2 regions of the Flavonifractor hominis genome follow, and region 2 is predicted to be linked to the other one. Evidence: riboswitches for the same ligand, from Rfam matches in the RefSeq annotation. Region 2 holds a riboswitch; the other holds the start of a gene.

Region 1 (5,639 bases), on a different contig from region 2:
GAGATCGTGGACTGCGGCCTGGGCAGCACCGAGGAGATCCTGGCTGCCACCAGCAGTGAGACGCTGGAAGGCGCCCTGACCGGTAAGATTGCGCTGGTCCAGCGCGGCGATCTGACCTTCCTGGAGAAGGGCGAGAACGCCTTCAAGGCCGGCGCCGCGGGCGTCATCATGGCCAACAACGCCGACTCCAGCTCCAACCTGTCCGCCTCTCAGATCTACGCTGAGATCCCCACCTTCGGTATGTTCGCCTCCAGCCTGTATGGAACCTTCCAGACGGCACTGGAATCCGGTACCGTTCAGGTGAGCTTCCAGAGCGAAGAGAAGTCTCAGGAAAATTCCCGCACCTATTCTGACAGCGGCCCTGCCGGCTCCACCTCCTGGGGCATTACCGAGGCCCTGCGTCTGAAGCCCGACATCATGGCTCCCGGCGGCAGCATTCTGTCCGCTGGCGCCGCCTCCGATACCGCTCTGGTAACCAAGAGCGGCACCTCCATGGCCTCCCCCAATATGGCCGGCGGTTTCCTGCTGGTTCAGCAGTATGTAGATGAAAACCTGGCCCTGTTCGGTGTGGAGCCCGGTACCGAGGAGTACAACAACCTGGTCAACCAGCTGGTTGCCAGCACGGCCACCGTGTACGCCCCGCTGGACAGCGAGGGTACCGGCCGTCAGAACAAGTACTTCTCTCCCCGCCGTCAGGGTGCCGGCCTGGCCAACATCGATGCGGCCACTTCTACCAAGGTGGTGCTCCACAACGACACCGTCTACAACCCCGAGACCGGTGAGGCCCCCCGCACCAAGGTGGAGCTGTTCGACAAGCTGGGTGATACCTTCACCTTCCACTTCACCCTGGACAACTACAATGACACCGCCCGCACGTTCAACGTACTCTCCTGCCTGCAGACCGACGCCACCACGGAGAGCGCCGGCCGCAACAACATCGTCACCAGCAACAGCAACGGCACCGATATCGACCCCATTGAGGACGCTGTGATGACCGTCTCTGCGGTCAGCGGTGACGCCACCATCGACACCGACTCTGCCAACATCAACCGCTATGCCGACGGTACTTCCGCCGCTGTGGTGAGCGTTCCCGCCAATTCCTCCACCGAGATCACCATCACCGTGGAGCTGGATCCCGACACCATGGCAGCCTATGACGAAGTCTATCCCAACGGCATGTTCCTGGAGGGCTATGTGTTCTTCGACTCCGATGTGGAAGACGTGAACATCCCCTTCCTGGGCTTCCGCGGCGACTGGACTCAGGCCCCCATCTTTGACCTGGCCACCGCCTACGATGACATCAGCGCTCTGGAGACTACCGACCTCAATTACCCCTTGTACTATGCCACCACCATGGCCACTCTGCTGGACAACGGCGGCACTTCCTACGAAGCGGTACTGGGTGCCAACCAGTTCACTGAGGCATCCTGGCCCGGCTATGCGTACAACGACCGGTACAATTCTGCCCGCACCTATCTCTCCACCCTGCGTGACAGCGGCAACTTTAGCGGCGACTACTCCGCCATCTCCCCCAACGGCGACGGCTTTGCCGATCTGGCTTATGCCAACCTGCTGCTGCTGCGCAACGCCAAGGCGATCTGCGTCGTGATCACCGATGCCGAGGGCAACGTGGTCAAGACCATCGGTCCCGAGTTTGAGTACTTCGAAGCGCTCAACAGCGACGGCAACCAGACCCAGCAGGTGGCCGCCACTTACGGCACCAAGTATAAGCGCAACATGGCCTGGGACGGCACCGATGCCGACGGCAAGGTTGTGGCGGATGGCCAGTACAATTACAAGCTGGTGGCCATGGTTGAGTATGAGTTCCTGAACACCGAGGGCTGCATCCCCACCGACAACACCTGGGATAAGGACAATCACACCATGACCGGCATGACCGACGCCTACAAGCAGACCGTGCTGGATGCCCTGCTGAACTCTGAGACTGCTCAGTCTATCTCCATGCCCGTTAAGGTGGACACTGTGGCCCCCGCCATCGTGGCCACCCCCATCACGGACGGCAAGTGGAACGTACAGATTGATGACGCTGGCGGCATCCAGGCTCTGGCCCTCTATTACAAGGGCGAGCGTCTGGGCAGCACCGAGGTAATCAACGCCACTTCCGTTACCAAGAACTATGACCTCAACGAACTGATCGACTCCTTCGGCGACGTCCTCGGTTCCGCCACCTTTGATCCCGCTCAGTTGGAGCTGCAGGTCGTAGACTATGCGTTCAACCTCTCCAGCGTAAAAGCCACTGAGTCGGTCAGCACTTTGAGCGTCACTCCTGCCAACACCTCCGTCTCCAAGGACGGCAAGCTGACCCTGACCGCTACCAGCGAACCCGCTATTGCTGACGGCGCTGTATACCAGTGGTATAAGAGCACCAACAGCGACGGCAGCGATGCCAAGGTTGTTGAGGGTGCTACCGGCGCCACCTGCACCGTGGATACCACCACTGTGGGCACCTATTACTATTACTGCGTAGTCGGCGGCATCCAGAGCAACATCGCCACCGTAGATGTGGTCAATTCCGACTCCGGCTCTTCCGGCGGCGGCTCTTCCGGCGGTGGTTCTTCCTCCGGCGGCAGCTCTTCCGGCGGTTCTACTTCCGGCGGCAGCACTTCCGGTGGTTCTACCTCCGGCGGCAGCACTTCCGGCGGCTCCACCTCTCAGCCTGAGCAGCCGGTTGCCTTCTCCGATATCTCCGGCCACTGGGCTGAGCAGGAGATCAAGGCCGCTGTGGAGGCCGGCCTGTTCACCGGCACCAGCGACACCACCTTCAGCCCCGACGTGACCCTCAGCCGCGCCATGTTCACTACCGTGCTGTGGCGTATGGCCGGTTCTCCCGCCGCTTCCGGCACCTCTACCTTCTCCGACGTGACTTCCGGCACCTGGTACTATGACGCCGTGGTGTGGAGCGCCGCCAACGGTATCGTCAACGGCGTGGCCGAGGGCGTGTTTGATCCCAATGGCCAGATCACCCGCGAGCAGATGGCCGCGATGCTCTACCGCTATGCGGAGTTCGCCGGCAAGGCCACCGATTCCATCCAGCCTCTGGTCGCTTTTGGCGACGCCGACTCGGTCTCTGACTGGGCCGTCTCCGCTGTGGCCTGGGCTGTGGACAACGGTTACATCACCGGCAAGCCCGGCAACCTGCTGGATCCCCAGGGTCTGGCCAGCCGTGCCGAGGCGACTGTGATTGTCAACCGCTTCCTGAGCGAGTAATGCACAGGTAAGAAAAGCACCGCATCCCACCGGGATGCGGTGCTTTTTCTGTCCTCAGGCCGGTCGGGCCGCACCCTTGACAAGCCTCTGGCTATCCTTTAGAATGGAAACAAGCTTATATCGCATCAACCCACCAAGTGCCCGGCATCCGCCGGGTGAAAAGGGAATCGGGTGAAATTCCCGAGCGATCCGGTCACTGTAAACGGGGAGCGCACTGCAATCGGCCATTGTTCTGTCCCGGACAGAGCGAGAAGGCGCGGTGCGCGTAGAGCCGCAAGCCAGGAAACCTGCTTGGATGGGTGGATAGGGAACTTCCGCAGAAAGAGACCTGTCCGGTGTTGCCGTATCCAGCCGGCCCCTGGCAGTCCGCTTTCGGAAGAAAGCGGATTTTTTGTATTTTCCCGCCAGCAGACCGGTCTGTCGGCAGCCCCCGGGCGCACCGTGCCACAGGAGGGGCAGACCAATGAGAAAACGAAACAGGAACCCATTCCACCGCTCGTCAAAGAAACCCGTCCCGGTCCGCCGGCCGGAGCAGGCCATGTATACGCCGGCTCAGCGGGCCCAGCTGGAGGCTCTGGATGCCCTCTGTGGACGACTGGGCCGCACCCCCATGCGGGAGGAGCTTCCACCCTGTCTGCGCATGGGGCTGGCCGCCTCCTTCGGCACCCTGCGCAACGCCTTTTTTCAGCTTGGCAGGGCCCCTCTGTCGGCTCAGGAAGTCCGCACTCTGCGCCATAGCTTTCCTTCCGGTCATTGAGCAACTGAAAACAGAAAACAGAGCGCCGCCTCCCGCTGGGAGGCGGCGCTTTTGTTTTGTCTGTCCGTCAGCTCTCATCCAAGCAGGTGTAGACGCGGAGATACTGCTGCTGGTCCAGCCAGCCGCTTCCCTGGCACTGCCGGACATCTGCCATCCTGAATCTCCAGTTCCGAACTCTCAACCCGCCCGGTCCGTGCAAAAGCAAGCATCGGGCCCCGGAGCAAATGCTCCGGGGCCCGATACAAGATAAGACCTGAATGATTCAGTTGTTTTCGCTCTGGGTAAAGCGCATGAGCATGGTGGCTACCTCAGCGCGGCTGGCAGTGCCCTGGGGATCCAGAGCGGAGCCGTTCTTGCCGGTGAGGATGCCCTCGGCCACCGCCCACTCCATGGCGTCCTGTGCCCAGGCGGACACGGAGGCGGCGTCGGCAAAGCCGGTCAGGCTGCCCTCCGTAGCGGGGGAGCCGGCGTAGCGGTAGAGCATGACGGCCAGCTGCTCCCGGGTGATGGTGGCCTCGGGGTTGGTGCCGTCGGTGATGCCCTCGGCTACCGCCCAGGCCATGGCCTTCTCATACCAAGTGGCCCCGCCGGTGGTGTCCACGCCATCCAGACGGGCCAGGACGGTGAAGAACATGGCGCGGGTCATGGAGGCGTCGGGGGAGAAGGTGGTGTCGGAGGTGCCGTTGAACAGGCCCTCGCTCACCACATACTCCACGGCCTCGCTGGCCCAGTGGGTGGCGGGCACGTCGGAGAAGGCGGGCGTCTCAGGCTCGGTAGGCTCAGTGGTCTCACCGGGCTGCTCAGGCTCAGTGGTCTCGCCGGGCTCCTCGGTCTCGGTGGGAGGCGTGGTGTCCTCATCCTCGGCATCGCTGCCGTCGTTGTAGGAGCCAACCTGCACCAGGCACTGGGCGGTGTAGCCGCCGTCGCTCGTAGTGACAGTGACGGTGGTCATGCCCTCGCCCACCACGGTGAGGTAGCCCACGTCGTTGACGGTGACCACGTTCTCGTCGGCGCTGGTCCAGGTGACCGACTTGTCGTCGGCGTCGGCGGGCTCCACGGTGGCGATGAGCTGCTCACCCCGGGGACCGAAGTTGGAGTACAGGTACACGCTCTCCACGTTCAGCTTCACGCCGGTGACAGCGGTCATTTTGTCCTGCTCAAACACGGCGGTGACGGTGACGTTCTTGGCGGGCATCTGGAAGGTACCTTCCTCGGACACCGTCACGTCCTCACTGGTCCACTCCACAAAGTGCCAGCCCTCAGCGGCCTGGGCGGTCAGGGTCACGGTGTCCCCCTCGGCGGCCGCGGTGGGCGCGGCGGAAGCGTCGCCCTCACCCTGGGTCTTCACGGTAACGGTGTACTGCTCGGGTACCTCACCAACGGTGATGGTATACGTAAAGGTATGGTCCTTAATGTCGGTGACGATCATCTTACTGCCGTCCGAAACGGTGTCGCTCCAGTCCAGAGGCGTGCCCTCCGACGTTACGAACGACACGGTGCAGTTGCCATCCACATCCAGGCCGTTGCGCAGCCGGGCCAGCGTCATGGGGCTTTCGACGGTGATGGTCTTATTGCCCTCGTTGATGGCAAACTCCTGGCTCTTGATGCGCCAGGCAAAGACCTGCAGCTCATGGACGGAGGCGGCGGCCCAGGA
Region 2 (5,639 bases):
TCACCCACCTTGACGGTCAGTTCTGTTTTCTCCGCAGTCAAGGATTGCAGGGGATTGAGGTAGTTCAGCGTTACTTCCCTGGTATCCGTAAACTGTTTATCCAGTTTGGGATCTTTGGTAGTGACGGTGACGTTGACCGTCCCTGCCTTCATGGGAATCAGGTTTTGTACCAGAGCGCTCTGGAATTCCATAATGGTTTTGTCGCTTGTGGTGACATCGTAGCTGCCAGCATAGGTAGCCCCTTCGGGCTCCACCTGGGCCATATGCTCCTCGCTGCCCACAATTGCTTCTCCATTTTCATCCACATGGCGCAGCGGGTTGAAGCTGGCCTCGCCGGGGGTGCCGTTCTGGCCGACGGAGTTGGGACTGCGGCGGTGAATGGTATATTCGCCCTCAAACAGGCACTTGATGCCGGTGGCTGCTGTGTAGCCGGCCGTTACCCGGACGGCGGCGGAGACGCCGTTGAGGGACGCCGTCAGGTTGGCAGTTCCTTCTTTATAGATGGTCACCCAGGCATCGGAATCCACATGGATCGCACTTGAATTACTGCTCTCCCAGTCGAAGAGCCCGTAATAAACCGGGATCTCCTTTCCTTCTACCGATACATAGGGAACCAGCTCAAAGCCCTGGCTGCCCTCCACCGCATAGGTCTTATTGGTATAGTCCTCGCCGCCAATCTTCAGCTTCAGATCAAAATAGCTGGGCACCTTGGCCTCGATCTGGAAGGACTGGAGCTCCTTTCGCGGCGCACCCTCTGTCCCCTTCAAGAACGCCGTGACCGTCACCGTACCGGCATCGCGCACCCATACTCTGGTCTGCTCCGAGTCTTTGTCATAATATACCATGATGGGGGCGTCGGTGGCGTGTGAGGGGGTCTCCCACTCCAGCTGATCGCCCTGGTAGCCGTCAATGGTCAGCGCGGCTACATCGCCGCCCTGCTCGCCAAATACGCTTACCTTCAGCACATCATCCGGCTCTTCAATCGAGGCAGTTTCCTCGGTAATCAGGTTTGTAACGGTTACAGCCTTGAAGTCGGGCTTGACATACTCCTGCTCCTCCCCCAGCCAGGGAAGGCCCTTGTCACTCTGGTGCCACTCCATGCCGCCATAGCGGTGCGCGTTGAGCATGGCGCGGAAGCTGTCCTCTTTTTGCTTGGCGACTACCTGACTGTCCAGCATGGAAGTACCGCTATCAGTGCCAATTGCTTTTCCCTCCGGCCAGTAGCTGTGGAGAATATGTCCGCCGTTTCCGGTCATTACCAGCCCGCCGGAGCCGCTGCCGCCGGGCATTTGATTCACATAGCAGTTGGCAATGACAGAGCCGGAGAACATCGTTCCCACAAGACCGCCATATTGGGTGTCCGCCCAGGAATAGCAGTTGATCAGCTTGCCATAGAGTTTATCCACCAGGGGCACATTGGTGATGCTGCCGTTGGCACCCAGGTTCTGAATCACGCCGCTGGGGCCAAGAATGTTGATGACAGGATTCGGATACTTGTCTGCGCCTGCAAAGGTTACGGTAAAGCCATTGCCGTCCAGCACACCATTGAAAGGCTTGATTTGGGTACCAAACGGATCGTAAGTACCCACATAGTCCACAATGTCGTTTTTCAGTTTATAGTAGCCGGCGCCGCCTTTTGTCGAAAGCTCCGCCAGCTCCTCGGCTGTGGAAATCATCGTCCACTCCTGGCCCTCCGGCAGCTCCGTCACCGCAGCCGGATCTACGATCTCAACCAGAGCGTCGACAGCGTTTTTCAGGGAAGCGGTCTGCTCGGCCAGCTTCTCCGCAGTAGCGGCTGGATTCTGCAAAAGGTTTTTGGCAGGCTTGAGGGCTGCCTGTACGGCAGACCAGCTGGCATCGGTATACCGGCCCTTTTCACTGGGCACTTTTGCGATCTCGTCCTGAAGGGCCACGCGTTCCGCCGCCGTTGCCGTGGTGCGGTCGGGAACTAAGCCGTCAATTGCGGCCTGCAAATCCTTCCTTGCCCCATCAATGGCGGCCTGGGTGGCGTCTGCATTGTCCAGAACGGCTTTTGCCTTGTCACGGGCTGCCACAAAGGCCTCCCAACTCTCAGATGTATAAGTAACATCTTCTTCGTCAGGAACGGCATTTGTATTGTCCTTTACCCTGTCGTACAGCTCCTGAAGTGCCGTGCGATCCGCCGCAGGTTTCTCTGAAGCAATCGGCTTGGGCACACCGTCCTCGTCCATAGCCCAGTACAGCAGCCCGGCCTCGTGGACAGCGTTCAGCTGCGCCATGGCATACGGATATTCGTCAGCATTGATTTTCTTGTTGTTCGTATCGGTAAAGTCGCCATTGTATACAGCGTCATAGAGGGTATAATAGCAGTTTTCAATGACAGGCAGACCGGTCGCCTCACCAACAAAACCGGAGTCGGCGTTATCCGTTGTAGAGAGGCAGTTTTTAATGGTGCCGCCAGCCATTGTGCCAACAAACCCGGCAAAGCACCACGCGGTATAATCATATCCGGCCCCAGACCAGCAGTTATTCACTGTTCCGCCTGTCTGTGTGCGGGCCAGCGCACCTACGGTATCGTCCTCGCCTGCTACTTCACCGTCCAGGCAGAGGTTCTGTACGGTGCCGCTCAGCGTGTTAAACAGCGGCTGGCCGGCCACAGTAATGGTGTAACCATTACCGTCCAGGGTGCCAGAGAAGTCAATAGCTGTCCATTCGCTCAGTTCAATATCCGCTGTCAGGATGTAGCTGCCGTCAGTCATTCCGGCCAGTTCCGCCTGGCTGGACACCTCCGTTACACCCTCCGCCGCCAGAACGCCGGCGGGCAGTAGTCCCAGTACCATGACAAGCACCAGCAGCAGGCTCAATACTCGTTTCTTCATATTTGCTCCGTCTCTCCTTTCGACTCTCGATCTGTCAGGGCATAAAAAATGCCGTGACAGATCCCAATGATCGCCACAGCCGTGTTCCCATGGTCGGGTCGCATTTCGACGACCCTTTGCATTCCTTGTAGGTCTTCTGACTTGCGCTTCCGGGGAAATTCCCCACAACGCCGGATCTGCCTTCCCAGGTCTCCCCAGTGACTGACTTTCATCAACGATCCGGTATCTCAGCGCTTACAGCGGCGGTTACCGTTCGGGACTTGCACCCGATTCCCTTGTTCATCCCTCCCTCTGCTTCCACCGAGACAGGGCCACAATAAATGCTCCTATTTACTTGTCAGTTATCCTTCCTCGCTTCCTGCCATTTCTCAAAATCCTCCGCGGCAGCAATCACGTTCTCCCACGAATGGAATCGTTCACAGAGAATTTTCGCCTGCGGGACATCACGCTTGCGCGGCGGATATCCAAGGCGGCGTCTGCGACGGGTCACATCCTCCAGAGCACCGCAGAGCTCCGGTTCCTCCGCCAGCATTTGTGTCCAATCCGGCATGCTTAAATCCGGCATTGGCAATTGCCGCATTCCCGCCGCCCGCAGTGCGCCCGGCCAGGTGCCAAACCGCGCTTTCAGGTAGATGCGATACAGAGAAAAGACCTCATCCTGTGTGGGCGCACGTCCCAGGCGTGACGCCGCATCGTGCAGAACAGCCAGCAAATCCTCGTCGGAATAGCTGGCATAGACAGCCCTGCCAAGCCCACTGGACAGCGTAAGAGATGTATAAGGGTGCTTTTCGCCGTTGCCTGTGTACTCTGGTGGAGCTTGCTGTGCCCATTTCTGTATCAAATTGCGGTATTGTTCTGCCTCTTGCGGCGTAAGTTTGGCTGGGCGAGCTTGCCTTCTCTTGCTGACGGTCTTCACCCCCTTCCAGTTTCGGGATCTGCTGCCGGCTCAGAAAACAAAAAACCGGCAGACAATGGTGTCTGCCGGCAAAAAGCAGATATCCATTGCCGATCCCTGCAAATCGAGCGTTTGCACATCAAAAATGCACAAAAACCCTGGCCATCCCCACACATGGGCATGGCTGCAAAAATCGGCAATGGATACCACCTTGATCAATTACCATGGAGCAGGCTGACAATCCTGGCTTATGGCCGGAGCCAAATACAGTAGAGGTAAGACTGCGCCGGATTCTCACCGGCTTGTCAGTTGGCATATGTCAAGCATATGACCTGCTCACGAAGACATTCTATCTACTTTTTATGGCGTTGTCAAGGGACTCCGAAACCAAGAACACCTATGGCTGTCCTTGTCTTCAGCTGCTGACTTTTGCCGGGCTGGTTCTTTGGGTCAAACTTGCTGTTTTCTCAGGATCGGACTTCCGGGATCCGCAGCCGGGGATGCTGTGGATCCCGGAGATCCTTGAGAGGGAAGTATGCTTCAACGAGGCGGCAGTTACTTTGCCAGTTCCCCGCCAAAACGCATCAGAATCATGGCCACTTCGGCCCGAGTCGCGGTGCCTTGCGGTACAATGGTGGTTGCGGTACGCCCGGTGATCAGGCCCTCCGCATACGCCCAGCGCAGAGCCTCAACCGCCCAGTCGCTGGTGTCCCCGGCGTCAGTGAATGCCGAGAGATCACCGGCTGCGGCCGTATCGTGCTTCATGAACTTGGCGTAGCGGTAAAGCATAACAACCAGCTGCTCCCTGGTAATACTGTCAGCGCCACCGAACAGACCATTTCCGTAACCGGTGACGATACCGTTCCCATTGGCCCAGGCTACGGCGTCAGTATACCAGGTATCCGGCGCCACATCGGTGAAGGCCGGGGCTTTACCGTCTCCGGCGGGTGAGCCCGCCAGGCGGTACAGCACGGCAGCCAGCATGGCACGGCTCATCTCCCCGTCGGGGGAGAAGGCTGTTGCACTGGTGCCGTTGAACAGGCCGTTTTTATAGACGTACTGAACCGCCTCAACATACCATGCGTCCTTATCCACATCGGTGAAGGGCAGACCGGCTTCCAGAGCCGTGAAAGCCGCCTCAGCCTCTGTCAGCACGTCGTAGTTGCGAACCAGCTTCTTCTGAGTGTCGGTCAAGGCATCATATGCTTTCCGGGCCGCTTCGATCTTATCACCGCTGTCCTTGGTAACAGTTCCGATGGCATTGATGAGTTTCTCCACCGCCTGGGCCGCCTTTTGGTTATCGTCATAGCCGTGGGTTCCGGGAACTGTATGGTAGTCGCCGGTATAGAAGAAGGTGATTTTGTCGCCGTCGCTCAGGTAATACTGGTTCAGCGTCACCTCCGGCAGTGTACCGTTGACACGGTACATCCAACCACTGCCTTCGCCGTGCTCCAGTTCGGAAAGGGTAACGCCGTTGGAATCCGTCACAGCGCTGACATAGGAGCCGCTGCCCTCATAGCGATATCCCGCCTCACGCAAAGCCGCCTGCAGCGCATCCCACGCCGTCCAGTCCCGGTTGCCGCTGCCGGTAAAGGTGTACGCACTCAAATCAGCAAAGTTTTCAAAGCCGCCGCCGCTGACAGAAACCGTAGCCTGAATCTGTTCCGGCTGGGGATTCGGATTCTCTCCGCCTTTGGTTCCCTTTACTGTTACCGTCACAGAGACCGGGCGTTTATAGAACTGTTCAAACTGCGCATAGTCCGGATTGCTGCCAAATTTCTCCCAGTATTTCCCGTATACGCTGTGGGTCAGGACACTGTCCAGCGTAACCTTTGTGTCGTACTCCGGGCGGGTGACCAGGAGATTTTCGCAGGCGATGACGGTGG

What was found. Region 2 has a riboswitch for cobalamin ahead of WMO45_RS05925 (S-layer homology domain-containing protein). Riboswitches for the same ligand answer to the same signal wherever they lie in the genome.
Region 1: another riboswitch for cobalamin. It lies ahead of WMO45_RS13160 (hypothetical protein); the one in region 2 lies ahead of WMO45_RS05925 (S-layer homology domain-containing protein).

What each region holds. Positions count from the first base shown of each region.
Region 1 is NZ_JBBMFT010000015.1:136-5,774, reverse strand. Features, by position in the region: gene WMO45_RS13165 (S-layer homology domain-containing protein) at 1-3,228, shown strand, start outside; cobalamin riboswitch at 3,347-3,537, shown strand; gene WMO45_RS13160 (hypothetical protein) at 3,692-3,985, shown strand; partial or broken gene WMO45_RS13155 (S-layer homology domain-containing protein) at 4,248-5,639, opposite strand, start outside.
Region 2 is NZ_JBBMFT010000002.1:354,514-360,152, reverse strand. Features, by position in the region: gene WMO45_RS05925 (S-layer homology domain-containing protein) at 1-2,858, opposite strand, end outside; cobalamin riboswitch at 2,968-3,190, opposite strand; gene WMO45_RS05920 (homing endonuclease associated repeat-containing protein) at 3,196-3,774, opposite strand; cobalamin riboswitch at 3,969-4,104, opposite strand; gene WMO45_RS05915 (S-layer homology domain-containing protein) at 4,309-5,639, opposite strand, start outside.